4 regions of the Geobacillus sp. GHH01 genome follow, and region 1 is predicted to be linked to each of the others. Evidence: riboswitches for the same ligand, from Rfam matches in the RefSeq annotation. Region 1 holds a riboswitch; each other region holds the start of a gene.
What was found. A riboswitch is a leader RNA that binds a small molecule or an ion and turns the genes downstream of it on or off. The one in region 1 is predicted to bind S-adenosylmethionine.
Positions count from the first base shown of each region.

Region 2: it holds a riboswitch for S-adenosylmethionine, as region 1 does, so the genes downstream of both, metK (methionine adenosyltransferase) here and mtnW (2,3-diketo-5-methylthiopentyl-1-phosphate enolase) in region 1, are expected to answer to the same signal.
Region 3: it holds a riboswitch for S-adenosylmethionine, as region 1 does, so the genes downstream of both, GHH_RS15160 (methionine ABC transporter ATP-binding protein) here and mtnW (2,3-diketo-5-methylthiopentyl-1-phosphate enolase) in region 1, are expected to answer to the same signal.
Region 4: it holds a riboswitch for S-adenosylmethionine, as region 1 does, so the genes downstream of both, GHH_RS06365 (hypothetical protein) here and mtnW (2,3-diketo-5-methylthiopentyl-1-phosphate enolase) in region 1, are expected to answer to the same signal.

Region 1 covers NC_020210.1:861,292-868,608, forward strand. Annotated here, with positions in the region: gene GHH_RS04400 (carbon-nitrogen family hydrolase) at 1-525, opposite strand, end outside; gene GHH_RS04405 (pyridoxal phosphate-dependent aminotransferase) at 623-1,810, shown strand; SAM riboswitch class I at 1,895-2,003, shown strand; gene mtnW (2,3-diketo-5-methylthiopentyl-1-phosphate enolase) at 2,081-3,322, shown strand; gene mtnX (2-hydroxy-3-keto-5-methylthiopentenyl-1-phosphate phosphatase) at 3,319-3,981, shown strand; gene GHH_RS04420 (methylthioribulose 1-phosphate dehydratase) at 3,978-4,610, shown strand; gene GHH_RS04425 (acireductone dioxygenase) at 4,640-5,182, shown strand; gene GHH_RS04430 (ZIP family metal transporter) at 5,271-6,005, opposite strand; gene GHH_RS04435 (MarR family winged helix-turn-helix transcriptional regulator) at 6,222-6,671, shown strand; gene GHH_RS04440 (phosphate propanoyltransferase) at 6,761-7,317, shown strand, end outside.
Region 2 covers NC_020210.1:2,923,723-2,931,039, forward strand. Annotated here, with positions in the region: gene GHH_RS14395 (MFS transporter) at 1-348, opposite strand, end outside; gene GHH_RS14400 (hypothetical protein) at 559-723, opposite strand; gene GHH_RS14405 (YtzC family protein) at 742-1,005, opposite strand; gene GHH_RS14410 (class I SAM-dependent methyltransferase) at 1,434-2,021, shown strand; gene GHH_RS14415 (tetraprenyl-beta-curcumene synthase family protein) at 2,079-3,188, opposite strand; gene GHH_RS14420 (gamma carbonic anhydrase family protein) at 3,527-4,075, shown strand; gene metK (methionine adenosyltransferase) at 4,098-5,309, opposite strand; SAM riboswitch class I at 5,439-5,553, opposite strand; gene pckA (phosphoenolpyruvate carboxykinase (ATP)) at 5,772-7,317, shown strand, end outside.
Region 3 covers NC_020210.1:3,060,445-3,067,761, forward strand. Annotated here, with positions in the region: gene GHH_RS15150 (MetQ/NlpA family ABC transporter substrate-binding protein) at 1-498, opposite strand, end outside; gene GHH_RS15155 (methionine ABC transporter permease) at 514-1,182, opposite strand; gene GHH_RS15160 (methionine ABC transporter ATP-binding protein) at 1,172-2,200, opposite strand; SAM riboswitch class I at 2,288-2,397, opposite strand; gene GHH_RS15165 (hypothetical protein) at 2,472-2,819, opposite strand; gene GHH_RS15170 (thioredoxin family protein) at 2,965-3,282, opposite strand; gene GHH_RS15175 (toprim domain-containing protein) at 3,279-3,638, opposite strand; gene GHH_RS15180 (YusG family protein) at 3,737-3,973, opposite strand; gene gcvH (glycine cleavage system protein GcvH) at 4,049-4,432, opposite strand; gene GHH_RS15190 (arsenate reductase family protein) at 4,529-4,894, opposite strand; gene GHH_RS15195 (acyl-CoA dehydrogenase family protein) at 4,972-6,756, opposite strand; gene GHH_RS15200 (acetyl-CoA C-acetyltransferase) at 6,894-7,317, opposite strand, start outside.
Region 4 covers NC_020210.1:1,256,403-1,263,719, reverse strand. Annotated here, with positions in the region: gene hutU (urocanate hydratase) at 1-111, opposite strand, end outside; gene GHH_RS06395 (response regulator transcription factor) at 335-1,816, opposite strand; gene hutG (formimidoylglutamase) at 1,821-2,792, opposite strand; gene GHH_RS06385 (PaaI family thioesterase) at 3,063-3,479, shown strand; gene GHH_RS06380 (hypothetical protein) at 3,463-3,705, opposite strand; gene GHH_RS06375 (PaaI family thioesterase) at 3,740-4,222, opposite strand; gene GHH_RS06370 (VOC family protein) at 4,323-4,706, opposite strand; gene GHH_RS06365 (hypothetical protein) at 4,722-5,045, opposite strand; SAM riboswitch class I at 5,127-5,231, opposite strand; partial or broken gene opp4A (oligopeptide ABC transporter substrate-binding protein) at 5,293-7,077, opposite strand; gene GHH_RS06355 (ABC transporter permease) at 7,091-7,317, opposite strand, start outside.

The DNA.
Region 1 (7,317 bases):
GGGAAGCGGCCATTCGGCGACGACAAACAGCACTTCCGCCCCAGCCAAAGCATGGGCGCGAATCCACTCCGGAAAGCGGATGTCATAGCAAATGACCCCGGCGCATGAAAGCCCGTCGAGCGAAAACAAGCCTAAGCTGCTTCCCGGCTGCAAATACAAATGTTCATCCATCAATTGGAACAGATGGAGTTTGCTATATTCGCCGACGATTTGACCGTTCCGGTCGGCCACGATCATCGTGTTCGTCACGCCGGTTGTTGTTTTTTTAGCGACCGAGCCGGCGACGAGATGGATGCTGTGTGCTTGCGCTAGGCGGGAGGCGAACGCTTTGGCCCGTTCGGCGCCTTCGTCGGCAATCTCATCTAGGCGCGTCAAATCGTAGCCGGTCGTCCATAATTCCGGCAGCACGATGATATTCGCGCCGTCCTTGACGGCCGATTCAATGGCGCTTTCCGCGCGCCGTTCGTTTTCGTTCGGGTCGCCAAACGCAATATCAAGCTGGAGGCAGGCGATGCGGATCGTCATGAGTTTTCACCTCGAAAAAATTTTGCTTTACATTTTGCTTTTTACGATATATGATGTTGCACTAGAATTTCAAGAATTTTTTAAGAAGGTGTGGGCGATGACGATGGAAATTCCTTTTTCCGAGTTGCTTGAGCAGCTGCCAAAGCAATTTTTCGCCTCGCTTGTCGCAAAAGTCGGGGAGAAAATCAAGGCCGGATGCGACGTGATCAATTTAGGGCAAGGCAACCCGGATCAGCCGACGCCAAAGCATATCGTTGAGGCGATGCAGCGGGCGGCGGCTAATCCGAAATACCATAAATATTCGCCGTTTCAAGGCTACTTCTTTTTGAAAGAAGCCATCGCCGCGTTTTACGCGCGTGAATACGGGGTGAACATCGATCCAGACCGCGAAGTCGCCATTTTGTTCGGCGGCAAGGCCGGGCTTGTCGAGCTGCCGCTTTGCCTCGTCAACCCGGGCGATGTGGTGCTGGCCCCGGACCCGGGCTATCCGGACTATTGGTCGGGGATCGCGCTTGCCCGCGCGCGGATGGAAATGATGCCGCTTGTTGCGGAAAACGGTTTTTTGCCGGACTATGAAGCCATTCCGGCGGCAGTGGCCGACCGAGCGAAGCTCATGTTTTTAAACTATCCGAACAATCCGACCGGCGCGACGGCGACAAAGGAATTTTTCGCGGAGACGGTGGCGTTTGCCGCCAAGCACGGCATTGCCGTCGTGCACGATTTCGCTTATGGGGCGATCGGCTTTGACGGCCGGAAACCGGTCAGCTTCCTGGAAGTCGATGGGGCGAAAGACGTCGGCGTCGAAATTTATACGTTTTCGAAAACATACAATATGGCCGGCTGGCGTGTGGCGTTTGCCGTCGGCAACGAGCGGATCATTCGGGCGCTTGAGCTTTTGCAGGATCATTTGTATGTCAGCTTGTTCGGCGCCATCCAGGAAGCGGCCGCCGCGGCGCTCCTTGGTCCGCAAGATTGTGTCACGGAGCTGGTCGCATTGTATGAGGCGCGCCGCAATGCGTTCATCGCTGCGCTCTGCGAGGCCGGCTGGGAGGTGCAGGCGCCATCCGGGTCGTTTTTCGCCTGGCTTCCGCTGCCAAAAGGCATATCATCCGCTGAGTTTGCCGACATGCTGCTTGAGCGGGCGCATGTCGCCGTCGCCCCAGGCATCGGGTTCGGCGAGCACGGCGAAGGGTATGTGCGCGTCGGCCTCTTGACCGATGAAGCGCGGCTTCGCGAAGCAGCGGAGCGGATCGGCCGCCTTGGATTGTTTGAAAAAAATTTTTGAAAAATGATTGACAACGCCAATCGGTGATGGCATAATTCAAAGTAAATTTGCCAATTGCTTGACAAGTGCATAAACGAGCAGGCTTTCTTATCAAGAGCAGGCGGAGGGACGAGCCCAATGAAGCCCGGCAACCGGCTTGGCGCGCGCCAAGCACGGTGCTAATTCTTGCAGCGGAAACGCTGAGAGATAAGAAGAGCGCCATGAATGAATGACGCCTCTTCTTAGGAAGGGGCTTTTTTATTTCGCCATATATTGAAAGAGGGATGGGCGATGAGTGCAGTCATTGCGACGTATTTGCTTCATGACGAGAAAGACATTCGCAAAAAGGCCGAAGGGATCGCGCTCGGCTTGACGGTCGGCACATGGACCGACTTGCCGCAGCTGGAGCAAGACCAGCTCCGCAAACATAAAGGGGAAGTCGTTGCGGTCGAGGAGCTTGGCGAGAGCGAGCGGGTAAACGCCTATTTCGGCAAGCGGTTGAAGCGGGCGATCGTCAAAATCGCCTATCCGACGGTGAACTTCAGCGCCGATTTGCCAGCATTGTTGGTGACGACGTTCGGCAAGCTGTCGCTTGACGGGGAAGTGCGGTTGCTTGATTTGGCATTTCCGGAAGAATGGAAGCGGCAGTTTCCGGGGCCGCGCTTTGGCATCGCCGGCATTCGCGAAAAGGTCGGAGTGTACGACCGCCCGCTGTTGATGAGCATTTTCAAAGGCATCGTCGGCCGCGATTTGGCGTATTTGACATCAGAGTTGAAAAAGCAAGCGCTTGGCGGCGTTGACTTGGTCAAAGATGACGAAATTTTGTTTGACAGCGATCGTCTGCCATTTGCGAAGCGCATTACAGAAGGCAAAGCGGCGCTCGAAGAGGTGTACGAACAAACAGGCAAGCGGACGCTGTATGCCGTCAACTTGACCGGCAAAACGTTTGAACTGAAAGAAAAAGCGAAACGGGCGGCTGAGCTTGGCGCCGATGTGCTGTTGTTCAACGTGTTCGCCTATGGATTGGACGTCCTGCAAGGGTTGCGGGAAGATGAAGAGATTTCCGTTCCGATCATGGCCCACCCGGCGTTCAGCGGCGCGATCACGCCGTCGGAGTTTTACGGCGTCGCCCCGTCGCTCTTGCTTGGAAAGCTTTTGCGGCTTGCCGGCGCCGACTTTGTTCTGTTCCCGTCGCCGTACGGCAGCGTCGCCTTGGAGCGCGAGCAGGCGCTTGGCATCGCCCGGGCGCTGACCGATGAACAAGAGCCGTTTGCCCGGGCGTTTCCAGTGCCATCGGCCGGCATCCATCCGGGCTTGGTGCCGCTCCTTGTCCGCGATTTTGGCCTTGACAGCGTCGTCAACGCCGGCGGCGGCATCCACGGCCACCCGGACGGGGCGATCGGCGGCGGACGGGCGTTTCGCGCGGCGATCGACGCAGCGCTGGTCGGCCGTCCGCTTCGTGAAGCGGCGAAAGACAACGAGGCGCTGCAAAAGGCGATCGACCGCTGGGGCGCTATTGAGGTGGAAGCATGACGAAACAACTCGTTCTTTTTTGCGATTTTGACGGCACGATCACGGAAAACGACAACATCATCGCGATTATGAAACAGTTCGCCCCGCCGGAGTGGGAGGCGCTAAAGGACGACATTCTCGCCCAGCGCATCTCCGTTCAGGAAGGCGTCGGAAAAATGTTTTCGCTTCTTCCGTCAGCGCTGAAAGGGGAGATTGTTGACTTTTTGCTTAGCACCGCCCGCTTGCGCGAAGGGTTCCGCGAGTTTGTCGCATGGACAAAAGAGCAAAGCATCCCGCTCTATATCGTGAGCGGCGGCATCGACTTTTTCGTCTATCCGCTGCTTGAAGGGCTCATTGAACCGGAGCGGATTTTTTGCAACGGCTCCGATTTCAGCGGTGAGACGATCCGCATCACATGGCCGCATGCATGTGACAGCCGGTGCCAAAACGGCTGCGGCTGCTGCAAGCCGTCGCTATTGCGCAGGCTTGCCCGCCCGGACGGGTATCACGTCGTCATCGGCGATTCGATCACCGACTTGGCGGTGGCCAGGCAAGCCGACTATGTGCTGGCGCGCGATTTTCTGCTTGAAAAATGTCAAGAGCTTGACCTGCCGCACGCGCCATTTGCGACGTTTTTTGACGTGATGGATGCGTTGCAGCGAATGGAGGTGATCGTATGAGCATCGTCGTGAAAAAGTGGAACGAGCTTGCGGAAGTGAAAGCCGAGCTCGCCGCCCGCGATTGGTTTTTCGCAACAAGCGGCAATTTGTCGATCAAAGTGACGGACGACCCGTTGACGTTTTTGGTGACAGCGAGCGGCAAGGATAAGCGGAAGCAAACGGATGAGGACTTCTTGCTCGTTGACGCTGCCGGCCGACCAGCGGAGAAAACACATTTAAAGCCATCAGCGGAGACGCTGCTGCATGTGGAAATTTACAACCGCACAAACGCCGGTTGCGTCTTGCACGTTCATACCGTGGACAACAATTTGATTTCTGAACTGTATGCGTCAAACGGGGAAGCAGTCTTTTCCGGCCAGGAAATCATCAAGGCGTTTGGCATTTGGGAAGAAAACGCCGCAGTGCGCATCCCGATCATTAACAATGACGCCGACATCCCGACGCTGGCTCGGGAGTTTGCGAACCATGTTCATGGCGACGCCGGCGCCGTGTTGATCCACAACCACGGCATTACCGTCTGGGGACGAACGGCGTTTGAAGCGAAAAAACATTTGGAAGCGTGGGAGTTTTTGTTCAGCTGGCAGGTGAAGCGGCTGCTTTTGCAACGGGCCGGCCTGCCGGTTGGTTAATATACATCTTTTAGAAGGGGGATTTTGACATGGCCGTCATCAAAGTGAGAAAAACGGGCCAAGTGATTGAAGGAGAAGACAATGTGCGCGCGTTTTTGAACAGTCAAGGGGTGTTGTATGAACATTGGGACATCACGAAACTGCCGGAGCATTTGCGTGACAAATACGTACTCACGGATGAAGAGAAAAATGAAATTTTGGCGACGTTCAAAGATGAAATTGAAGATTTGGCGGCGCGCCGCGGCTACAAAACATGGGATATCGTCGCTCTGTCCGATGCGACGCCGAACTTGGATGAACTGCTGAAAAAATTTGAACAAGTGCACATCCATACGGAAGATGAAGTGCGCGCCATTACGGCCGGCCATGGCATTTTCATCATCAAAGGCGACAAAGAAACCGGTTATTTTGATGTAGAGCTTGAAGCCGGCGACGTCATTTCCGTGCCGGAAGGGAATCCGCACTACTTTACGCTCATGGACGACCGCCAAGTCGTAGCCGTCCGTCTGTTCATCGACCCGTCCGGCTGGGTCGCCCATCCGTATGAAGAAAAAGAAGAGGCCGTCCAATAATGAGAACACCCCGCTGCCAGGCAAGGCAGCGGGGTGTTTCGTTCTGTATGGAGAGGAGCGCCTGTCTCGATGACGGAAGGGGGGATCGCTAAAACGATTCGGTTAACAAAATCATAAACAAAATGCCGATAATAAACGCGTACGTCGAGATCCGTTCGTTGCCGTCGCCATGACTTTCGGGAATGAGTTCTTTGTAAATGATAAACAGCATCGCCCCGGCGGCAAACGCCAACCCGTATGGAACGAGGCCGCGGAAGAGAGAGGTTAAATAAAAGCCGAGCAAAGACGTCACAATTTCGACCGCGCCGGTTAACGTGGCAATGACAAACGCTTTAAAGCGGCCAATCTGCTGATTGACTAAAAACAAGGCGACCAAAAATCCTTCCGGCGCGTTTTGCAAGCCGATGGCCAATGCGATCAAATTGCCGATTTGCGAAGCGCCGTCTGAGGCGTAGCTCACCCCGACTGACAGCCCTTCGGGGAGATTGTGCATCGCAATGGCGGCGATGATGAGCATCGCCTTTTCGTCGAATTGCAAGCCGCTTTTCGTATGCTCCAAGTCGATATGGGGGACGGTCATCTCAAGCAACGTTAACACGAGCACCCCCGCCGCCAATCCGATGGCGAGCGCCTCAAAACCGCCGGACCGCAGGGCCTCGGGAATAAGACTTGTCATCGAGGCCGCCATCATAATGCCGGCTGAAAACGCGAGGAGCACATCGCGCCAGCGGTGGGTGAGCGATTTGGCCATAAACAAAATCGGCACAGCGCCAAGTCCGGTCGATAAGGCGGACAGCACACTGCCGGTCAATACCCCGTTCATCCAATTCCCCCTTCATCAGCCTTTATTTTTTCATATGCGCCGTTTCCACAAATGTGACAATCGCCCAAGCGCTGCCCTATAACAAAATTATCATAGCGAAAGGAACGGCCGCTGGCGAGAAAAATGGACCAGCGCCTGGCAAAAACGGTTGCCTGCCTGTTTGCTGTTCAAGTATAATGCAAGTAAGAAATGGTTAAATGCAAAGGGTTGGATGGCATGGAACAAAAAGAGCAAGAACTCGAGCAATCGCTAAAGTTGTTTATCGTATTGTCGCGGGCTTACCGCGCCGTAAGCGACCAAGTGAACAAATCAATCCACTCATTCGGGGTCAATCCGACCGAATTTGCCGTGTTAGAATTGTTATACCATAAAGGGGATCAGCCGCTCCAGCAAATTGGCGAAAAAATTTTGCTGGCGAGCGGGAGCATCACCTACGTCATTGACAAACTGGAAAACAAAGGATTGATCGTCCGCCGCGCCTGCGAAAAGGACCGGCGCGTCACGTACGCGTCCATTACAGAAGAGGGGCGGCGGTTTATTGAACGCGTATTTCCCGAGCATGCGGAAAAAATTCACGAAACGGTTTCGGCGCTGACGGCGGCAGAAAAAGAGCAGGCGATTGCGCTGCTGAAAAAATTAGGATATGGGGCAAAAACAAGGGGCTGACGCGAGGTCGGCCTCTTTAATTTTGCCGGAAATGGATACGTTATATAAAGAACATACCATAGCCAGCAAAAAAGGAGAGATCACCATTGATGGTTCCAGTAGGGGTATCGAATCGCCACATTCATTTATCAAAAGAACACATGGCGGCGCTGTTTGGCGAAGGCGCCGAGCTGACGGTGCTCAAGCCGTTGTCGCAGCCTGGCCAGTTCGCCGCCAAGGAAACGGTGACGGTCGAAGGGCCGAAAGGGAAAATTGAAAACGTCCGCGTCCTCGGACCGGTCCGTTCGCTCACCCAGCTTGAAATTTCGAAAACCGACAGCTTCAAGCTCGGCGTCGCGCCCCCGGTCCGCTTATCCGGCGATATTGACGGAACGCCGGGCATTACGATTCACGGACCGAAGGGGACGGTGACCGTCGACAAAGGGGTGATCATTGCCAAGCGCCACATTCATATGACGCCGAAAGATGCCGAGACGTTTGGCGTCCGCGATAAACAAGTTGTGAAAGTGAAAACGCAAGGGAAGCGGGCGCTCATTTTTGACGAAGTGATCGTCCGCGTCAGCGAAGATTTTGCATTAGATATGCACATTGACACCGATGAAGCGAACGCGGCCGGCTTGAAAACGGGCGATTATGTCGAACTGCT
Region 2 (7,317 bases), 1.5 Mb from region 1:
GTACGCCGACGCCGCCGGAAAGACGACGCCGCTGCCAACGCCGACAAACGCCAAAAACACCGCATAATGCGGCCAACCGTGCCAAACGCTTAAGCCGCCGAGCGCGGCCATCGTCAACACCGCTCCGGCCAACAAAACGCGAAACCCGCCGATCCGGTCAAACAAAAAGCCGCCGGCCAAGCTGCCGATGACGCTTCCCCCAGAGTTGAGCATGAGCACGACACCAGCGACAGCGAGCGGCTGGCCGAGCTGTTCGTGCAAATAGATCGTGTTTAGCGGCCATAGAAACGACGCCCCTGTCACATTGAGCGCCATGCCGACAAGCAGCCACCAAAGAGCGCGGGGCATCGGTCATCATCCTTTTCTGGTTTTTATTTTGAGTTCCGAAATAATTGTAGGGGAAAACAGGAAAAAATGCAATCAAAAAGGCGGAGCGTTCCGATGCGTCCGCCACTTTTTTGCCAAACTAACTCCCCACGGAAACAATGGCTTTTGAAGCGGGGCTCCTGCGCGAAAAGAAGAACAAGACGGAGCGGCTTCCGCCCCTTTGGCTTGTCGTCACCCGTTCCGCTGCTTGGAGCGGATCGGTTGGCCGCCCGTTTCCTCGTATTGCTTTTTCGCCAGCTTCACCGGGTCAAAGTCTTGACCAAGCTCCAAATCGTTATTGTTTTGGCCGTTGCGTGTTTTTTGTTCCGGATTCGTTTGTTTCAAGCGTCGCTTCATGTCGTGTTCCTCCTCGTTTCAGCGGTCAAGCAAAATCATGTCGTTTTGCAATTGCTCCAGTTGGAGCCGCATCCGATGCAGCTGCTCGCGCTGCTGGGCGTTGCAGCTTCGGGCCAAGTGCGCCAAATCGATGACCGTCTGCTCGAGCATCTGCTGGGCGTTGGTGTATTCGGTGATGTTGTAATGCTCCTGCTTTTGCGCTTCTGTATATTGCTCTTTCGCGTAGCGGATCACATCTTCACACCGCTGCAAAAATTCCTCAACGGATTGTCTTGTCGCCATGCGCTCACCTCGTTTCGTGATATTCCCTCATGTTTACTATGCGCCGCATAGGCCGGCCGTATCACGCCAATGATTGGCAGCGATCGATTTTCCATGAAGTTTTTGTTACAATGCCGACGTGGGGATCTTCGTTCAGCTCAATCAGGCCGATGTCGGTCAGCTCAAGGTTTTCTGTCACGTCGGCGCAGAGGATGGCGAGGCTTTAGAGGACTGGTGAAAAACGACCGATTTCGCCGAACCCGCTGTTTTCGGCTGAAAGAGAAGCGTTGATGTTACAGGACTTCCCCATTTGAGAAGAAAGTCCGTTTTCCGCGACTTTTCACTAAATCACCAGTCTTTTAGGGAAAAACGATGGCATCCGGCATCTTTGGCGCAGCGACACGCCTGCCAACGTAAACGATGAAACGATCACAAGGAGGGGCCAACCGATGGCTTTGATGAACATTTTGCCGTTTGCCCGCTTTTTGCTTGATCAAGCGGTCAACGAAGGCGACATCGCCGTCGACGCGACCGTCGGCAACGGGCACGACACCGTGTATTTGGCCGAACGCGTCGGGGAGACAGGCCATGTGTTCGGCTTTGACATTCAGCCTGAGGCCATCACCGCCGCTTCCGCCCGCCTCGCGGAACATGGGCTATGCGGGCGGGCGACGTTGTTCGAGCGAAGCCATAGTGAACTGCTTGAGGCGCTTCCCGCCGATGTACACGGGCGCATCGCCGGCGCGGTGTTCAACCTCGGCTATTTGCCGGGCGGCAATAAGCAAATCGTCACCCAGCCGGAATCGACGATCGAAGCGGTCCGCCAGTTGCTTTCCGTCATGAAGCCGGGCGGCGTCATCGTTCTTGTCGTCTACCACGGCCATCCGGAAGGAAAGCGCGAACGCGACGCGCTCCTTGATTACGTCCGTTCTCTTGATCAACGGCGCGTCCATGCCTTGAAATACGAATTCATCAATCGGCAAAACAACCCGCCGTTTTTGCTCGCGCTCGAGAATCGGGCGGATGGGGGCGCCTGATTCCGTCCGATCCGCCGACGAACCACTGCTCTTGCCAATACAAGCAAACGGCCGCCCTTATGAAAAGGACAGCCGTTTTTGCCGCTCCTGCCAAAAGCGGTATGCTTTTCCGTTCCAATAGAAAAACTGCGACGCCGCCCCGCCGGCGCGGACGAGCCGGCGCGCCAGCCGGCGCAGCCCGCGCTGCTTTTTCACCTTGGCATCCGACAAATACAACCCAAGAAGCCCTCGGTGAATAAGGCGGTGAAACTCGCCGTGCGGAAGGGCGCCGACATGGCGGTCGGCCTCTTCGATGAAATGGCAAAGCCGCTCAAGCATCACCGTTTCATTCGGATAGTAAAAGCAAAAGTTTAAATCGCCGCCGTCCCGGTCTTCCTCCTGGTCGATCAAATAGTCGAGCAAAATGTGCAGTCCTTGAATGTACGGAAAATAACCGTCGCGCACTTGTCTCGCCATCTCCGGCGGCAGCGATTCGCCAAACGCATAGGCGACGAGGCAGAAAATGCCGAGCGTCGAACCGGAGCAGGCGGAAAACTCATACCATTCCATCGGCGGCAAGGCGTCTTTGTATTGCGCGAACCATTTCTCCAGCCGCGGCACCCGATCGCTCGCTTCGACATGTTTATGCACTTGCAAGTCGCAATAATATCCGGCCAATTCATGCAAAAATGGGGCGATCGTCTCATAATGGCGCACCGTCTCGAGCACCTCTTGGCACGTGCGGACGAGCGCCGGCAAATAGCCGCCGTCTTCCTGTTCGCGGCGATGGCGGTAATAGTTCGACGGCTCCGCGCCGATCGTCAAAGCGTCCGGCATCGAATCGTGCAAGGCGCGAAAGTCGAGCGGATCGAGCGAGGTGCTGCGGTCGCACAAATTATCCAAATAATCGCTGATCGTCTGGTAAGCCACGATAAAGCGGATGCAATCCTCCATGTTTTCTCCGGCCAAGAGCGCCAAAATGGAGCCGCCTTCGCAATGGAACGTTTTCGAAGCGATGCTCGCCAAGGCCTGGCGCCGCAATTCCGGGTCGGGAATGCGCTCGGCCTGGCGCCGCCAATAGGCAAGCTCGCGGTGGACAAGCGGAAGCACGTCACGATACACCATTTTCATCAAGGCGATGGGGTTTTTCGGAATGTTCAATCGGCTCACCTCAGGTGCAAACACCATGGTCTCGTCTCCTAGCATTTCCATCTTATCAGCAACCAAAATCGTTTCGCGTCTGAACAGCCTGCGATCTCGTCTTCCAGTATTGCCATCAATGCGGCCGGGGCAAACCATAAAAGGGTTGGCGATGGAATGAAAAAACCGCTCAACAACGGTTCTTCTCACGTTGAGAAGCTTTGTGAAATCGGATCTTCTTTCCCGATCCCAACCACTCATCGGGCGAAACGAAACGTTTTTCACCAATCCCGATCAGGCGCGCTCACTTTCGTTGGCGATTTGGACGCAGCGTTGTACAATACATGGTGAACGATCGATTTTGCAGCAGAAAGGAACGAACGCCCATGATTTACCCATACAAAGGCAAAACGCCGCAAATTGCCGCCTCCGCCTTTATCGCCGACTATGTGACGATCACCGGCGATGTCGTGATCGGCGAAGAGACGAGCATTTGGTTCAATACCGTCATTCGCGGCGATGTGGCGCCAACGGTGATTGGCAACCGGGTCAATATTCAAGATAACTCAATTTTGCATCAAAGTCCAAACAATCCGCTTATCATTGAAGACGGTGTAACAGTCGGCCATCAAGTCATTTTGCACAGCGCCATCGTTCGCAAAAACGCGCTCATCGGCATGGGCTCGATCATTTTGGACCGCGCGGAAATCGGGGAAGGCGCGTTTATCGGCGCCGGCAGTTTAGTGCCGCCGGGCAAAAAAATTCCGCCCAACACGCTCGCCCTCGGCCGGCCGGCGAAAGTCGTCCGCGAACTGACGGAAGACGACATCCGTGAAATGGAGCGCATACGCCGCGAATATGTCGAGAAAGGGCAGTATTACAAAGCGCTGCAGCAACAGCGGACATCGTGCGCCAACAAAAAAGAGCTGCCGTGATCAGGCAGCTCTTTTTCTTTCATCACTTGTCCGCCAACGCCAGCGCTTGTTCTTTCAACAAGGCGGCTTTGTCGGTGCGCTCCCACGGCAGGTCGATGTCCGTACGCCCAAAATGGCCGTAAGCAGCCGTCTGTTTGTAAATCGGGCGGCGAAGGTCGAGCATTTTGATGATGCCCGCCGGGCGGAGATCGAAGTTGTTGCGCACGACCTCAATCAAAATGTCTTCCGATACTTTGCCGGTGCCGAACGTATCGATCGAAATCGAAACTGGGCGGGCGACGCCGATCGCGTAGGCAAGCTGCACTTCGCATTTGTCGGCCAGTCCTGCCGCGACGATGTTTTTCGCGACATAGCGGGCCGCATACGCCGCCGAGCGGTCGACTTTCGTCGGATCTTTGCCCGAGAACGCGCCGCCGCCGTGGCGGGCGTAGCCGCCGTACGTATCGACGATGATTTTGCGCCCCGTCAACCCAGCATCCCCTTGCGGACCGCCGATGACAAACCGTCCTGTCGGGTTGATGAAATATTTCGTGTTCTCATCAAGCAGCTCTGCGGGCACGACCGGCTTGATGACCTGTTCTTTAATGTCGCGCTCGATTTGCTCTTGCGTAATTTCCGGATGGTGCTGCGCGGAAACGACGATCGTATCGACGCGCACCGGTTTGCCGTTTTCATCGTATTCGATCGTCACTTGCGTTTTCCCGTCCGGCCGCAAGTACGGCAAGACATCCGTTTTGCGCACTTCCGCCAATCGGCGCGCCAAGCGGTGCGCAAGCGAAATCGGCAACGGCATCAATTCTTCCGTCTCATTGCAGGCGAACCCAAACATCAATCCTTGGTCGCCGGCGCCAATCGCTTCAATTTCCTCGTCAGTCATCTGACCTTCGCGCGCCTCAAGCGCCCGGTTCACCCCCATCGCAATGTCCGGCGATTGTTCGTCAATCGACGTCAGCACCGCGCACGTATCGGCGTCAAATCCGTATTTGGCGCGCGTGTAGCCGATCTCCCGGACCGTATCGCGGACGATGCGCGGAATGTCCACGTATGTTGATGTCGTGATTTCCCCGCTCACGAGCACCAGCCCGGTCGTGACGCTCGTTTCGCAGGCGACGCGGGCGTTCGGATCTTTTTCCAAAATGGCATCCAAAATGGCGTCAGAAATTTGGTCGCAAATTTTATCCGGATGTCCTTCCGTCACAGACTCTGAAGTAAACAAGCGGCGTTTGGCTGACATTCGGTTTGTTTCCTCCTCTTGGCATAATGTGGCGACACGGAACTCATTTCCCTTTTTCCCTTCGCAATATAAAAAACCTTTCCTGTAACGGCTGAGGAAAGGTCATGGCAATCGTATTGCTTCCTTTCACTCTTATCGTTCAAGGACTGCGCCTTGCCACAGGTTAGCACCATTTCACACATGTACAGTTGTGACGGTTGCTGGGCTTCATCGGGCCTGTCCCTCCACCGGCTCGGGATAAGAGTATCCGTTCAATGACTTATCTTATCGCAATGGAATCGGCAAAGTCAACTATCAAAATTCATTTTTTATCATTTCCAGCCGAGAAAATTCTTTCCTCAAGGAAATCGACACATTGGGCAAAATAAAGTTTGAAAAACCCACACAATTAGTATGGACTATTAATAAAAATGTGTTATACTATTTTCAAGAGTGATTTCAAAAAGAAGGCAGGTTTTGAATATGGGGATCGCAAACATGACGAATAAGCTTGATGTATTGCTGCAAAAACCGTACGTGCATCATCAACTGTCCGTCGCCGAGCTCGTCGAGAAAGTCCTGCAGCGGAACGAAGGACGGCTGACGCACACCGGAGCCGTCGCGGTCACGACCGGCAAGTACACAGGGCGGTCGCCGAAAGACAAATACATCGTCGAAGAACCGTCAACGAAGCAAACGATCGACTGGGGAGCGGTCAACCAGCCGATGTCTCCGGAGACGTTTGATAAACTGTACGACAAAGTGCTCGACTATTTAATGAAGAAAGATGAACTGTTCGTGTTTAAAGGCTTTGCCGGCGCCGATCCGAAATACCGGCTGCCGATTCAAGTCGTCAACGAATTCGCCTGGCACAACTTGTTCGTCCATCAGCTGTTCATTCGGCCGAACGCCGAAGAGCTCGCCGTGCATGAGCCGCAATTCACCGTCATTTGCGCGCCGAACTTTAAAGCCGACCCGAAAGTCGACGGCACGCGCTCGGAAGCGTTCATCATCATCTCGTTTGAACGGCGCACCGTGTTGATCGGCGGCACCGAGTATGCCGGCGAAATGAAAAAATCGATTTTCTCGGTGATGAACTATTTGCTGCCGGAACAAGGCATCCTGCCGATGCACTGCTCGGCCAACGTCGGCCAGGAAGGCGACGTCGCCCTCTTTTTCGGCTTGTCGGGAACGGGAAAAACGACGCTCTCGACCGACCCGAACCGCCGCTTGATCGGCGATGATGAACACGGCTGGTCAAGCCGCGGTATTTTCAACATCGAAGGCGGCTGCTATGCGAAATGCATCAACCTATCGCGCGAGAAAGAGCCGCAAATTTTTGACGCCATCGGCTTCGGCGCGGTGCTCGAAAACGTCGTCCTCGATGACGCGACGCGGGTGCCGAATTACGACGACGGCACGCTGACGGAAAACACGCGCGCCGCCTACCCGCTTCAGGCGATCCAAAACATCATCGACCCGAGCGTCGCCGGCCATCCGTCCACGATCGTGTTTTTGACGGCTGATGCGTTCGGCGTCCTGCCGCCGATCAGCAAGCTGACGCGCGAACAAGCGATGTACCATTTCTTAAGCGGCTACACAAGCAAGCTCGCCGGCACCGAACGCGGCGTCACCGAACCGGAAGCAACGTTCTCAACGTGCTTTGGCGCACCGTTTTTGCCGCGCCCGGCCGTCGAATACGCGGAAATGCTCGGGCAAAAAATCGCCGAACACAACGTCCGCGTCTTTTTGGTCAACACCGGTTGGACAGGGGGGGCGTACGGCGTCGGCAGCCGCATGAAGCTCGCCTACACCCGGGCGATGGTGCAAGCCGCCGTCGAAGGGGAGCTCGACAACGTCGAAACAGTCAAAGATCCGATTTTCGGCCTCGCCATCCCAACCCGCGTCCCCGGCGTGCCGGATGACGTCCTGCAGCCGCAAAACACATGGGCCGACAAACAAGCATACGAACAAAAAGCAAAAGAGCTGGCGCAAAAATTCCGCGCCAACTTCCAAAAATTCGCCCACA
Region 3 (7,317 bases), 1.4 Mb from region 1:
GACGCCCGGTTTCAATTTAATGAGCCCTTTTTCTTGCAGCATCGATAAAATGCGGCCATGGTCGGCGACCGAGTTGCTCATGATGATCGTCGCGCCGTCCGGCAGTTCTTCAATGCTTTTGTATTTTTTCGAGTATAAGCCGATCGGCTCGATATGAATGCCGCCGGCGTTGACGAAATCATAGCCGTACTCTTTCTTTTGCGATTCCAAATACGGAATGTGTTGGAAATAGTTGGCGTCGATTTGCTTCTCAGCCAGCGCTTTGTTCGGCAAGATGTAATCTTGGAACGTAATGATCTCCAAGTCGATGCCTTTTTTCTTCAAAATCGGTTTCGCTTTTTCCAAAATTTCCGCATGCGGCACGTTCGACGCACCGACTTTCAACTTCACCAATTTGCCGTCTTTGCCGCCTTCCGCGCTGTCGTTATTGTTGCCGCCGCATGCCGCCAAAGCGAGCACGAGAATGGCGGCGAGCAACACACCCAACCATTTCTTCATCAGTTGTTTCCCCCTTTATCGTTTATCGATTTTCGAAGTGACAAAGTCACCGATCAGCTGAATGATAAATACAATGACCAACACCAATACGGTTGCGACAAATGTCACATCGTTATGGTTGCGCTGGAACCCTTCCAAATACGCCAAGTTCCCAAGCCCGCCGGCGCCGATGGCTCCAGCCATCGCTGTATAGCTGACGAGCGACACCGCCGTCACCGTAATGCCGGAGACAAGCGCCGGCAATGACTCCGGCAGCAGCACTTTCCAAATGATCGTCCACGTTGAGGCACCCATCGCTTGGGCTGCTTCGATGACGCCTTTATCAATTTCGCGAAGAGCGATTTCGACCATGCGGGCGTAAAACGGCGCGGCCCCAATGACCAAAGCCGGCAGCGCCGCATTGGCGCCAAGCATCGTCCCGACGAGCCAGGTGGTAAACGGAATGAGCAAAATGATCAAAATAATAAACGGAATGGAGCGGAAAATGTTCACAAACGCCGCAATCACGGTATTGACAAACCGGTTTTCCCATAGGTTGCCCTTCGCTGTCAAAAATAGAAGCAAGCCAAGAACGATTCCGAGGACGAAAGTGGCCGCCACCGCCACTCCCGTCATATACAGCGTCTCGACCGTCGCCGCCCACATCGTCTCCCATTGCACGTTCGGCAGGAGGTTAGCGAGCATCGTGAATCACCTCCACCGCCACTTGCTGGCGTTGAATGTAGTCAAGCGCCCGGTCGATTTCATCGGCCGCTCCGTCGAGGTGAATGAACAGCACCCCATAGGCACCTTGATGGGTTTGCGAAATTTTCCCTTGCAAAATGTTGACATCGACGGCAAACTGACGCACCACTTCGGTGATGAGCGGCTTTCCGGCTGCCGCGCCGACGAACGTCAGCTGCGCGATCAGCCCGCTCGGGTATTGGCCAAACAAATGGGAAATCGCCTCTTCCGTCTCCTCGGGCTCGATCAGCTGCTTGACGAACCGTTTCGTAATCGGCTGCTGCGGGTTGCGGAACACATGCAGCACGTCGCCTTGCTCGACGATTCGGCCGCTTTCCATCACCGCAACGCGGTCGCAAATTTTGCGGATGACGTGCATTTCATGGGTGATCAGCACAATCGTCAGCCCGAGGCGCTTGTTGATGTCAACGAGCAAGTCCAAAATCGCATCGGTCGTCTGTGGGTCCAACGCCGATGTCGCCTCGTCGCAAAGCAGCACTTTCGGGTTGTTGGCGAGCGCCCGGGCGATGCCGACCCGCTGCTTTTGCCCGCCGCTCAGCTGCGACGGGTAGGCATCCTCGCGCCCGGAAAGGCCGACAAGTTCGATCAATTCATCCACCCGCTTGTTCCGCTCCTCTTTCGGGACGCCGGCAATTTCAAGCGGAAAGGCAATGTTTTCCCTGACTGTGCGAGACCAAAGCAAGTTGAAATGCTGGAAAATCATCCCGATTTCTTGGCGCGCCTTGCGCAGCTCCCGACCTTTCACGCGCGTCATATCGCGCCCGGCGACGACCACCCGGCCGCTCGTCGGCTTCTCGAGCCCATTGAGCAAGCGGATGAGCGTGCTTTTCCCCGCGCCGCTGTAGCCGATAATGCCGAAAATTTCTCCTTCGCGAATCTCAAGCGACACATTGTCGACGGCCGTGACTGAGCCGTTGGCCGCTTGATAGATTTTTGTCACTTGTTCGAGTGTAATCATCGTTTCACCTTCCTTCCCAAGCGGCAGAGCGCAAAAAGAAAACCTTTCTGCCCGCAGAGAACAGAAAGGTATTGTGCACCATTCCGTCTCTTATCTCTCAAAGCAGGCCGCTTTGTGTGAATTGGCACCATTTCAGCGCACGCGCTGACGGTTGCCGGGCTTCATTGGGCACATCCCTCCACCTCTCTTGATAAGAGCGCAACAATCGCCTATGCAATTGATTTACGAATGTGATTGTATCACCGCTTGTCGAACGCTGTCAACAATTTTTTCACCCAACATGCCGATACGGTTTAGCCAAATGGAGGAGCGATTCAAGAAGCAACAGCTGACGGAAGCTTCCTGACACGTGCACTTCTTGCAGGCGGACGAGCTGCTGCAGCTTCAGTTCGCCGTTCAGCAAGGACGCGAGCGCTTCTTTGGGGCCGCGCACGGTCAATGTTTTCCGTTCATCGTGTTCCATCCCTAAAGCGGCTGGTTCCTTGCCGATCAACAGCAAGGCGGTTTCATCCCCACTTTCAAACCGAACACACAGCTGCTCATCCGGCAAAATCGGCATCAAATGACGCAACGCTTGCATCCGTTCCACGAACTGCCCGACTAATTCACGCATTTCCATGGATATCCCCTCCCCCATTTTTATTTTTTCACTTCCACCTGAAGAGGAGAAATCCTTTACAAAAATCTCGACAACCCGTTGACGAACGAGCGCCGTTTTTGTCATTTCCCAAGAAATGTGTCAAACAGCGTCAAAAAAAGGCGAATCATCGGGACGGCAAGCAGGCTTGAATCACTTCGTACAAATACGGAACGGAATGAAAGGCATACCACTTGCCTGCGACCGTTCCGTCCCTAAAAAGAAGCAGGCAAGGAACGCTTTCAATTTTCCACGCAACGGCCTGCTCAGGGATATAGTTGATGTCCGTTTCGTAAAACGGCAGCGCCGGAAACAACTGCTCCACCACCGTTAGCATCCGCCGCGCCAGCTGGCACGTGCCGCACAGCGGGGTATACAAGTAAAGGGCCAGAAGCGGCTCGACTTCCACCACTCGCATGACATCGTTTCGGTCGATCGCTTTCACTCGCCTCTTCCCCTCATGAGCGATTCGATGCGGACGTCGAAACGAGCGCGCAACAGCACTTGCGCCAAGTGCCAAGGCGGAGCGGCCGCCACTTCGCGATACGCCCGGTCAATGTAAAGATGCTCCGCCTCTGGAAACATGCGGCGAAACTGCCGGCGCAATTTTTCTCCCGCCTCATCGGCATCGGCCAAGACGTATACATCGCATCCTTCCAGCTCATCGGCCAGCTCCTCAAGGCGCGCATCACTGATCGTGCCGTTTGTGCAGACGATGACGACTGGTTCGTTCAGCACCGCCGCCACTTTTTGCTTGTCTGATCGCCCTTCGACGATGATCACTTTTTCCACGCGTCGCATGTCCGACCCACCTAACTTCAAATGAGGATACTATTATTGTATGTCTTGCGCCGGCCAAATGTTGAAAATGAAAAGCAACGGCCATCCACCGTTGCCTTTCAACACCAGCCCGCTTCCCCGTCGCAATCGACATATTTTTGGTCCGGCTCAACGGTAGCGGTCACCTGTTTGTAAATTCTTCCGTTTTGTTCGGTATACCCCTTTTTCAACGGGACGGCCGCCGGAAGCGGAAGGCGCCCGATGAGCTCTCCTTCCTCGTACAACTCCAGCGAGCGGCCGTTCAGTTTGCCGATGATCCGGTCCGTGACATCTATGCGCGTCGTTTGCAGCGCCATCGCGAGCACCCCTTTTTTCAATCAAATTCCGGTATGTATAGAGTGCCCGAATCGAAGCGAAGATTGCAGGAACGTTTATCCTTCGTTGATCATCGCCTCGTATTGTTCCGCCGTCAACAAATTGTCGATTTCGCTCAAATCATTCGGTTTGACGACGATCATCCACGCTTTGTCATACGGCGATTCGTTCACGTACTCCGGATGGTCATTTAACGCCTCATTCACTTCAACGACCGTGCCGCTGATCGGCGCATACAATTCCGAGACCGTTTTCACCGATTCAACGCTGCCGAACGGCTCGTTCGCCGTAACCTCTGCGCCGACTTCCGGCAGCTCGACAAAGACGATGTCGCCAAGCTCTGATTGGGCGTAATCCGTAATGCCGATGCGCACGTTCTCTCCTTCCACGCGCACCCACTCATGCTCCTTTGTATAGCGAAGTTCTTTCGGCGTGTTCATCGTATCCCTCCATTGCGACAAAATGTATATTCCTTTTCATCATAACCGATTTTCCGCAAAAACTCACTGAATTCACCCGATTTTGCAAAAAATTTTTTATGTCCCCGCCGCGAAAAACGCCTCGTATTCTTGTTCGCGAAAGCCCACGACGACCCGCTCGCCGTCCGTCAAAATCGGCCGTTTGACCAACATCCCGTCCGAGGCGAGCCAATCGAGCATCTCGTCTTCCGATGCGCGGTCGAGCTTGTCCTTCAAGCCAAGCTCGCGGTATTTCATCCCGCTCGTGTTGAAAAATTTTTTGAGCGGCAGCCCGCTTTGACGGTGCAAACGGGCGAGCTGCTCTTTCGTCAGCGGCTCGTCGACCAAATGCACCGTTTGCACCTCAATGCCGTGTTCATCCAACCATTTTTTCGCCTTCCGGCACGTTCCGCATTTTGGATACCAATAGAGCGTGAGCGCCATCTTCACTCCTCCCTTTCATTTCCGCTGTGTGGCAAACAAATAAGAAGCACCAGGCAAACGCCTGGCACTTCCCATTATCACACAATATACCGTTCGGCTTCAATGAGCGCGGCGGCCGCTTCGCGTTTTTTCGCGATCACGTTGATCGGCGTATGGCGCGTCAGCCGTCGGAGAGCGGCGAGCATCATCCGCAGCGTGTCTCCTTGTTCGACGGCGACGAGCGTTTCTTTCGCATGGGCTTCAATTTCATTGAACGCCTCTTGGCAGAAAATTTGCGTGTACAGCAATTTTTGTTTGTTTTTCTCCTCACCGCTCGCCTGAATCGCTTTTTCCGTGCGCAAAAGCGCTGATTCCATCGCATAAATGTTCGAGACGATGTCGGCGATGTTGACGAGCACTTCTTGCTCTTCTTCAATGCGCTGGCCGTATTTTTGCGCCGCTAAACCGGCGACCATCAAGGCGATTTTTTTCGCGTTGCGCACCAAGTATTTCTCTTGTTCCAGCGCGCCCGTCCCCGGCTCTTCGGCGGCCATCATCATCAGTTCTTCCTGAAGCTGCTGCGCTTTTTGGAAGAGCGGCAGCTCGCCTTTTAACGCCTTTTTCAAATACATGCCCGGCACGAGAAGGCGGTTGATTTCGTTCGTCCCCTCAAAAATGCGGTTGATGCGCGAATCGCGGTAGGCGCGCTCAATTTCGTATTCCTGCATAAAGCCGTACCCGCCGTGGATTTGCACGCCTTCATCCACGATGTAATCGAGCACTTCCGTGGCAAAAAACTTGTTCAATGAGCATTCGATCGCATATTCGGCGATCGATTTCGCCACTTCTTTGCCATCTTTCGCCTTTTCCGCATCAAGCAGGCCCATCCGTTCATCGAACAAGCCGACCGTGCGGTAAACCGAGCTTTCGGCGGCATACAGGCGCGACGCCATCGTCGCGAATTTTTCCTGCGTCAACGTAAACTGCGAAATCGGGCGTTTGAATTGCTGGCGCTGATTGGCGTATTTGAGCGTGATTTCAAGCGCCCGCTTCGCGCCGCCGACCGCCCCTAACCCAAGCTTGTAGCGGCCGATGTTCAAAATGTTGAAGGCGATGACATGGCCTTTTCCGATTTCACCGAGCACGTTTTCTTTCGGCACCGGCACATCTTGCAAAATGAGCGTTCTTGTCGACGAGCTTTTAATCCCCATTTTCTTTTCTTCCGGACCAGTTGAAACGCCCGGGAAGTCGCGTTCCACGATGAACGCGGTGAAATGTTCGCCGTCGACTTTTGCATAGACGACAAACACATCAGCAAAACCGGAGTTGGTGATCCATTGTTTTTCGCCGTTTAAAATGTAATGCGTGCCTTCCGCGTTTAATCTCGCCGTCGTTTTCGCGCCGAGGGCGTCCGAACCCGAGCCAGGCTCCGTCAAGGCGTAGGCGGCGATTTTTTCGCCGGTCGCTAAATACGGCAAATATTTTTGTTTTTGTTCTTCCGTGCCAAACAACACAATCGGCAGCGAGCCAATTCCGACGTGCGCCCCGTGCGAAATGGCAAAACCGCCGGCCGGCGCCATTTTTTCCGCAATGATGGCCGAACTGACTTTATCTAGGCCCAAACCGCCGTATTCTTCCGGAATGTCAGCGCTTAACAAGCCGAGCTCGCCCGCTTTGCGAAGCAATTTCACGGAACGGTCAAACTCGTGGTTTTCCAAATGCTCGAGCTGCGGGAGCACTTCATTGTTGACATACTCTTCCGTCGTTTTGGCAATCATATGATGTTCGTCGGTGAAATCTTCCGGCGTAAACACGCGCTCCGCCGGAATGTCTTCAATCAAAAAGCTGCCGCCTTTGATCGCTTCTTCCATCGTTTTGGCCATCGTTGATTTCCTCCCCCGAAAGATGATTGATGATCCGGGCGGCAACGCCGCCCGGGAAATAGACGTTCCATGCAGCCGGGCAAATGCGGATGCATGCCTCGCGCGAGCTGATGAAGCCCGCTCGCTGTCAGCTGCCGCTACAGCAGCTCAAACACGCCGGCCGCTCCCATGCCGCCGCCGATGCACATCGTGACGATGCCGAACTGCACGTTGCGGCGCCGCATTTCGTAAAGCAAAGACAAGGTCAGCTTCGCGCCCGTGCAGCCGAGCGGGTGGCCTAGAGCAATCGCCCCGCCGTTGACGTTGACAATGTCTTCATCCAACCCAAGTTCGCGGATGACTTGGATCGATTGCGAGGCGAACGCTTCGTTCAGCTCGATCAAACCGATGTCGGACAGCTCAAGGCCGGCCAGCTTCAACGCTTTCGGCACCGCAGCGACCGGGCCGATCCCCATCACTTCCGGCGGCACGCCGGCAACCGCGAACGAACGAAACTTGCCGAGCGGCTTCAAGCCGAGCGACTCCGCTTTTTCGCGGTCCATCACCATGACCGCCGCCGCC
Region 4 (7,317 bases), 400 kb from region 1:
GACATCGGGATGCAAATTGTTGTTCAGCATCCGCAGCGCCGCTTCTTGAATCCATCCTTTCGCCCACCGCTCAGTTCCCGCGGGCGGGCTGACGGTCCGTTTTTCTGCCATCGTCATCCTCTCCTTTTTCCTCTTTGCTTTTGATTGTAAGGGAGCAAAGAAGGAGAAGATAGGCGCACGTCTTTTAAAAGTGATCACATTTTTTTGAATTTTCTATTTCCTCTCCGTTTTATTTGTTCATTTTTTTCGATATCGATCCATTTCTTTTGAAATAGACGCCGCCCCCTCTCGCCCGCGATCCGGCAAGACTGCGCTTTGTCACAGACAAAACCGCCTACCGCGGCGATGGCGGTTTCGGCCGTTGTTCGTCGCGGTAGGCGGTCGGCGTCTCATTCAGTTCGGCTTTGAAGACGCGCGTCAAATAATGGGCGGTGCGAAACCCGGTTTGTTCGGCGATTTCTTTGATCGACAAGTCCGTCTGCCGAAGCAGCCGCTTCGCTTCCTCAAGCCGCCGATTCGTCAGCCACTGGCGAAACGTCACGCCCCGCTTTTTCGACAACAAATGGCTGAAATACGCGGGACTGCGCCCGGCAGCGGCCGCGACCCGCTCAAGCGTGAGCGACGGATCGCGAAAATGCGCCTCCATATAGCGGAGGCCGCGCTCCACGGCGTCGACGCGCGCATCTTCCTCGGCCTGCTTGGCCTCGTGGAACAACCGATATAAAAATAAAATCAATTCTTGAACGATGCGATACAAGACGGGATTGTACAAAATGTCTTGAAAGATGCGCATATATTCCCGCTCGGTTCCGCCGCGGTCAAGGCCGTATGTTTTCATAAACCGGCGGATTTGCGCCAAGATGCTTGTCAGCCGCGTCCGCACCATCTCCGGACTCGGAAACGGCGGCGACCAGTGCCAAAACTCGCGCTGCAGCCACCGTTTCACCGCTTCGTGGTCGAACCGCTCGAGCATTTCGATCCATTGCCGCTGCTCCTCGGGCGTCAAAAACGGATCGAGCTCACGCCACTGTTCGTATTCCGAAGCGGGAGCGATCACTTGGCGATAGCCAATGAAAAACGTCGTCTCGAGCAACCGGCGCGCCGCTTGGTATTGCGCGCGCACCGTCCTCCGGCCATCAGGCGGCATCACGACAACCGCGAGCGGCTCATGATGATCTTCCTCCCAATCGCGCAGCAGCTTCCACGCCTCTTCTTTCCCGTCGCCCGGCAAATCGGGAAGCAGGCAAACCGCCATACGGGTGAGCGGCAATACACGCGCCCGTCCGCGAAACGGGTAATCCATCAAGAAACGGATCACTTCTTGAGACAAAGCGGGCTGTTCCGCCTGCACAAGCCATACATGCGCGGAGGCCGCGGAAGGAACATCGCAAAATAAGGAGCGGTAATCGTCGTGATGGGCGTCCAACCCCGTCGGCAAGCCTAGGCGCCCCGGGGAACGCGACGCCGCCGTCCGCAGCGCCTGCTTCAGCTTGGCGGGCTCAAGCGGCTTCACAAGCAAATCGACGCATTGCCAGTCGATGGCTTGTTTCGCCCGCGCGAACGTCGCCTCGGCCGTTGCGGCAATCACCCGTTGGCAAAACAAGCGGACGTGGGCGGTCGCCTGCGGCCATCGTTCATACGGAATCATGTCGAGTTCGACGTACAACAGCTCCGGCGCCTCCCGCTCCAAGACGGCCATCATCTCCTCCACGGTGGCTGCCGTATACACCCGCTCAATCGGCAAGGAATACGCGGACACGAGCCAGCGGATCGCTTCCCGTTCTTTGTCGTCCCGTTCGGCAATGACCAATTTCACGTTCTCACCGCCTTGGCTGCAAGCGTTGAAAATGAAGGAGCGCTTCCATGCAAAAGGCGGCGGCCAACGCCACCGTTTTTCCGCCTTCATCCAAGAGTGGATTGACTTCGCAAAGGTCGACGCTGATCGTTTTCGGATGGGAAACGATTCGGCGGATGAGCGCGCGCGCCAGAGACGGGGCGAGCCCAAACGGCGACGGCGCGCTCACCCCCGGCGCGGCGGCTGCGCTGATGGCGTCCATGCAAAAGGTGAGCATCACCGCATCATGATCGGCGGCAAACTTCTCGATTTGTTCATAGGCAGCCTCGATCGGCCCTGCGGTCAGCTCGTCTTCCAGCATGTAACGGCACCGATACGTCTCGGCGTCCGCAAACAGCGCCGCCGTGTTGCCGAGCCGCTGAATGCCAAGGCAGAAGTAGCTCACTCGATCGTCTTGATCCAATATTTGCCGAAACATCGTCCCCGATGTCGGGCCGTCATCGTACGGGCGCAAGTCGAAATGGGCGTCAATGTTGAGGATGCCAAGGCGGGCATCCGTCCCAAGCGCTTCCCGGACGCCCAAGTAATGCCCATACGCCGTCTCATGGCCGCCGCCGATCACGATAGGCGCCATGTTGTGTTGCAGCAGGCGGGCGACCGCCTTCCCAAGTTCCGTCTGGCTTTGTTCGAGCCGTTCATCGACGCAAACGACATCGCCTGCGTCATAGACAACGACCCCTTCCGGAAGATGCCAAGGCAGCCGGGCCAGCGCGGCTTTGACGGCGGCAGGCGCCTCTTTCGCCCCTTGGCGTCCTTGGTTGCGGCGCACGCCTTCGTCGCACGCAAACCCGATGAACGCGGCCGCCCGTTCTGCCGCTGTCTCCAATGGTTGGGACAAGTCGAGCAGGCGAATGCGCTGATGAAGGCGAAACGCCCGTTCATCGCTCACGCTGTCAACCCGCCCGGTCCAACGGCCGGCGTCTGGCGGTTGATACATAAGACCCTCTCCTTTCCATCATCCGCTGTTTGTTTCTTTCGCCGCCGCTTTGCCGTACTCCTCCCTTGCGCACGAAAAAGAGGAAATCGCCGCCGTTTGGCGAATAAAACATCCATGAGCTCATTTCGCTCACCACCCGATGAAAATCGCTGCTTTAGGATCCATGATGTTCACCGAAACGATCCGCGGGCGGCGTTTTGCCCTCCATCCGGGCATGAAAATGACCCCATTTTCATGGAAACGCAATGGATGACAGAAAGGATGTTCGAGATGAAGCCAATTACCAACTTGCATGACGTCATTGCCGGAAAAAGCGCGCCGCCGCCGTGCGATGAGACGCTCGGCGTCCGCCTGGCGGAAGCCCGTGACGGCTATGCGAAAGGGGTATGGACGATCCATGAATCGCTCCTCAACGGCAACGGGGTGATCATGGGCGGGTTCGTCGGAGCGGCGGCGGATATTCTCATGGCGTATGCGGTGACCACCTTGCTTCGCGATGACCAGCTGCACGCGTCCATCAACTTGCAGACGACGTTTCACCGCCCCGCGGCGGCAGGGGAAGCTGAAGTGGAAGCGCGAGTGGAAAAGTTCGGGAAAACTGTCGCCTACGTGACTGCCGTCGTCCGGCAAAACGGCAAAGAAGTGGCGAGCGCGACCTCCTCGGTGCTGATTATGGATAAACCGTAAAAAAGCGCTTTCGTTTATGGAAGGGAAGTGAAACGCTGGCGCCGAGGCAGACGCCAAACCGGTCCAACTGAATCGGGCTGTTGGCAGCAGCCATGCCTAGAAGCGTTCGATCGGCAACCTGTTTCGCCCCGCCATCCAAGGATGAACATGTCACTTGTGAAGATGTCCGCTTTTTCCCAAGCGGGATCGAGCGCAACGAGCGAAGCGCCGGAGAAAGCGCTGTCAAAAACAGCCGCCCTCCGGCGCTTTTCGTTTGCTTGTCATCCCTGGACAAACGTTTTCGGCATGACGACCGCGACGACTTGACCGCGGGCGCACAGTTCGCCGTTGGCGAACACCTCGGTGTCCACTTGCCATTTTTTCGGGTGAATCTCCGTCACCGTTCCGACGGCGACAAGCGGCACGCCATGCGGCGTCGGCTTGACAAAGTCGACATGAAGCGACGCGGTGACAAAGCGCGGCGGCGTTTCCCCGCTTCCCGGCTCATGGCCGTTTTTCCGATGCAAGGCGAGCGCCGCCGACCCGGTGCCATGGCAGTCGATGAGCGAGGCGATCAGCCCGCCGTACACAAACCCGGGGATCGCCGTATGTTCCGGGCGCGGCGTATAGACGGTCACCGTTTTGTCTCCGTCCCAGCCGGTGCGGAAATGATGGCCTTGCTCATTCAACCGTCCGCAGCCGTAGCACCAGGCGAATTCATCCGGGTAGTCGTCTTGAATGGCGCGAATGACTTGCGGCTCCATCTGTTCTCCTCCTCTCCCCTTTACCTATACGCGGTGCACTCCCTATTTTCCTTCTTGCACGGCAAAAGGCGGCCATCGGTATGGCCACCTTCCCCTTCGTTCATTGCGCCGGCTCGTAAAACTCGATCCATTCGCCGTCCGGACCAAGGAAAAATAAGTATTTCGCCCCGTTTGGGAGCGTTGTAATTTCATCCCACACTAGCGGGACGCCGAGCGACTGAAGCCGTTCTTTTTCCTGCTCGATGCCTTCGACCGTAAACGCCACGTGGTGCACTTTTCCTTCCGTCGGCAAATCCGGGTTGTATCCTTCGATCAGCTCGACGACGATCGAGCCGTCAATCCCTAAAAACGCCAATTTCATCGTTCCGTTCGTATGAATCATTTCGTCGAGCAGCTCCAGGCCGACGACGTTTTGGTAAAATGCCTTTGATGTCTCGATGTCTTTCACTTGAATGCCGACATGCTCAAATTTTTTGACTGCCATTCGTCCTCTTCCTTTCTATGACTCCATTAACCATACAGCTTGTAAATACGGCGTCATCCGCATTGGAAAAACCCCTTTTTTCCCAAGCTCTGTCCATATGTAGCGATCAAGGGCGTACGGTCCGTCCGCCTTCCATTCGTCCGCCTCGCTGTCGGTCAACAACACTGAAAAGGTTGTCCCTTGCGCTTTCCCATACAAGTGGGTATATCCGCCCCCGCGGTCGACATAAACCGCCGCTTCAGGGTCAAACCGAATCAGCTCCGCCTGCACGCAGCGCATGACATGAACGGCGAACGCAGCGGCACGGAGATGAGCGGCCATGCAAGCTCGGATCGACATGTCCCTCTCCACTATTTCCCCCTTCACCCCCTATCGACAAAAACCCCTTTCGCCTCGGAATGATGCGAAAGGGGACAGCCGTTCTTATCATCCAAAGCGAGACCGCTTTGCGGGTGTTAGCACCTTGCCGGCGGCAGGTTGCTGTGGGGTCATCAAGCCCGTTCTCTCGCCCACTCTTGATAAGACGTATGATCATTTGTCTTTCATGTTACCATATCGAATCCCATAGAAGCAATCGCTTTTTTGTTTATTCCGCCACTTCCGGCTGCTCGGCCGTGACGCCGACATCTTTCCACGTCAGCTTCGAGCTCGGGTCAACCGTAAAGTTGGCGACGCGGTTGTTGACTGCGTAGATGGCGGAACGATACAACGTTGGGATGACCGGCACTTCTTCGTTCATTAGCTTTTGCCACTCGCTGTAAATTTTCCGGCGATACTCCTTGTCAAACGCCTGCTCGGAATGGCCTTTTTCTAGCAGCTCATCATTTTTCTCGTTCACCCAACGCGAGTAGTTGAACATGACGTTGCGGCCGTACAATCCGTACGGGTCGACGTCCGTTCCCGTTGCCCAAGCGGCAGCGTAAACATCCACTTTCGGGTCATCTTTTTCAACCATGTCATAGAACGAGTTGAACTCCGCCAGACGGCCGTCCACCAATTGGACATCCAAGCCAACGTCTTTCCAGCATTGCATGTAAAACTTCGCCAACGGCTCGGCAATATCGCCGCCGCTCATCGCCAAAAAGTTGATCGTAAACTTTTTGCCGTTCGGATCTTCGCGCAAGCCGTCGCCGTCCACATCTTTATAGCCGGCCTCATCAAGCAGCTGTTTTGCTTTTTCCGGATTATACGTGTACCCTTTGATCGAGCTGTCATGGTATCCCGGGAACGACGGCGGGATCAGCGTGGTCGCCGGGAAGCGCAAGCCGTGGTACAAGCGATCAGCCACTTCTTGGTTGTTGATGGCGTACGCCATGGCTTGGCGCAGCTTTTTGTTCTGGAATTTCGGATTGTCCATCACATTTTCTTGCTTTTTCGCATCCCAATGGCCGAGTTTAAAGCCGATATAGTTGTACGCCAAATCCACTCTACCGATAAACTGAATGTTTTTCGTCCCTTTCGCGTTCAAATATTGGTCAGTCGGGAACTCAGCGACGTCAATTTCGCCTTTTTTCAGCGCTTGCAGGACGACTTGCGGGCTGACGACTTTCAAAATGACGCCTTCCAAGTTCGGTTTGCCAGCCCAGTAGTCATCATTGCGAACAAACTCTACCGACTCGCCCGGAACGATTTTCTTCACTTTAAACGGACCGAACCCGATCGGGTTTTTCCGGATTTTATCCGATTTCGCCAAGTCTTTGATCGGAATGTCTTTCAAGTAATGCTTCGGCAGCGGATACGCCCAAATGCCAGTCAACACCGACGGATTGGCCTGTTTCCATGTGATCGTCAACGTCTTTTTGTCGATGACTTTAATGCCGGAAATTTTATCCGCTTTGCCGCTGTGATATTCTTCCATCCCGACGATCCCTTGGATGAGCGCATCGCCATAGCGGACGCCGGTGTAATCTTTATGGCCGATGACCAAATACGCATACTCCAAGTCTTCAGCGGTCACCGGCTGGCCGTCATGCCAATTCACATTGTCTTTAATATGGATTGTCATCGTCTTTTTATCATCCGACAACTCATACGTGGCAGCCCCATCATTTGTAATTTCATAGTCACCGTTCGTCCGAAAAAGCGACTCGTCAAAAAATTACAAAATCTCTGCGTCGGGCGCTCCGGTGTAGAATGCATAGCTGAGCGTCCCTTCAAACGGCGTATCGGACACAAGGCCGTATTTCAACACGCCGCCATCGATGATTTTCCCGTCGTTTTTCACCGTCATCGGGAATTTGCTGATGTCTTCCTTCTGAGCCGCCGGTTTTTCGTTATTGTTGCCCTTTCCGCTCGTTGTGTCGGATTTGCCCGTGCACCCGGCGAGCACGAGCAAGAGCGCGGCGAGAGCCGCCAGCCATTTTCTCTTCACATTTTCTTCCCCCTTATCCTAGTCGTTGTCTTGCATCAGCCGCACGTTTCACCGCTTGGCCGATGAAATTTATGCACAGCATCATCACCAAAATGAGCAATGATGCAGGCAGCCATACCCACCATTTGTTTTGCAGCACATCGGGATTGGTCGCATAGCTGACCAGCGTCCCAAGGCTTGGCGTGCTTTCCGGCAGCCCGAACCCCAAGTATGTAAGACCTGACTCAATGCCGATGTTGC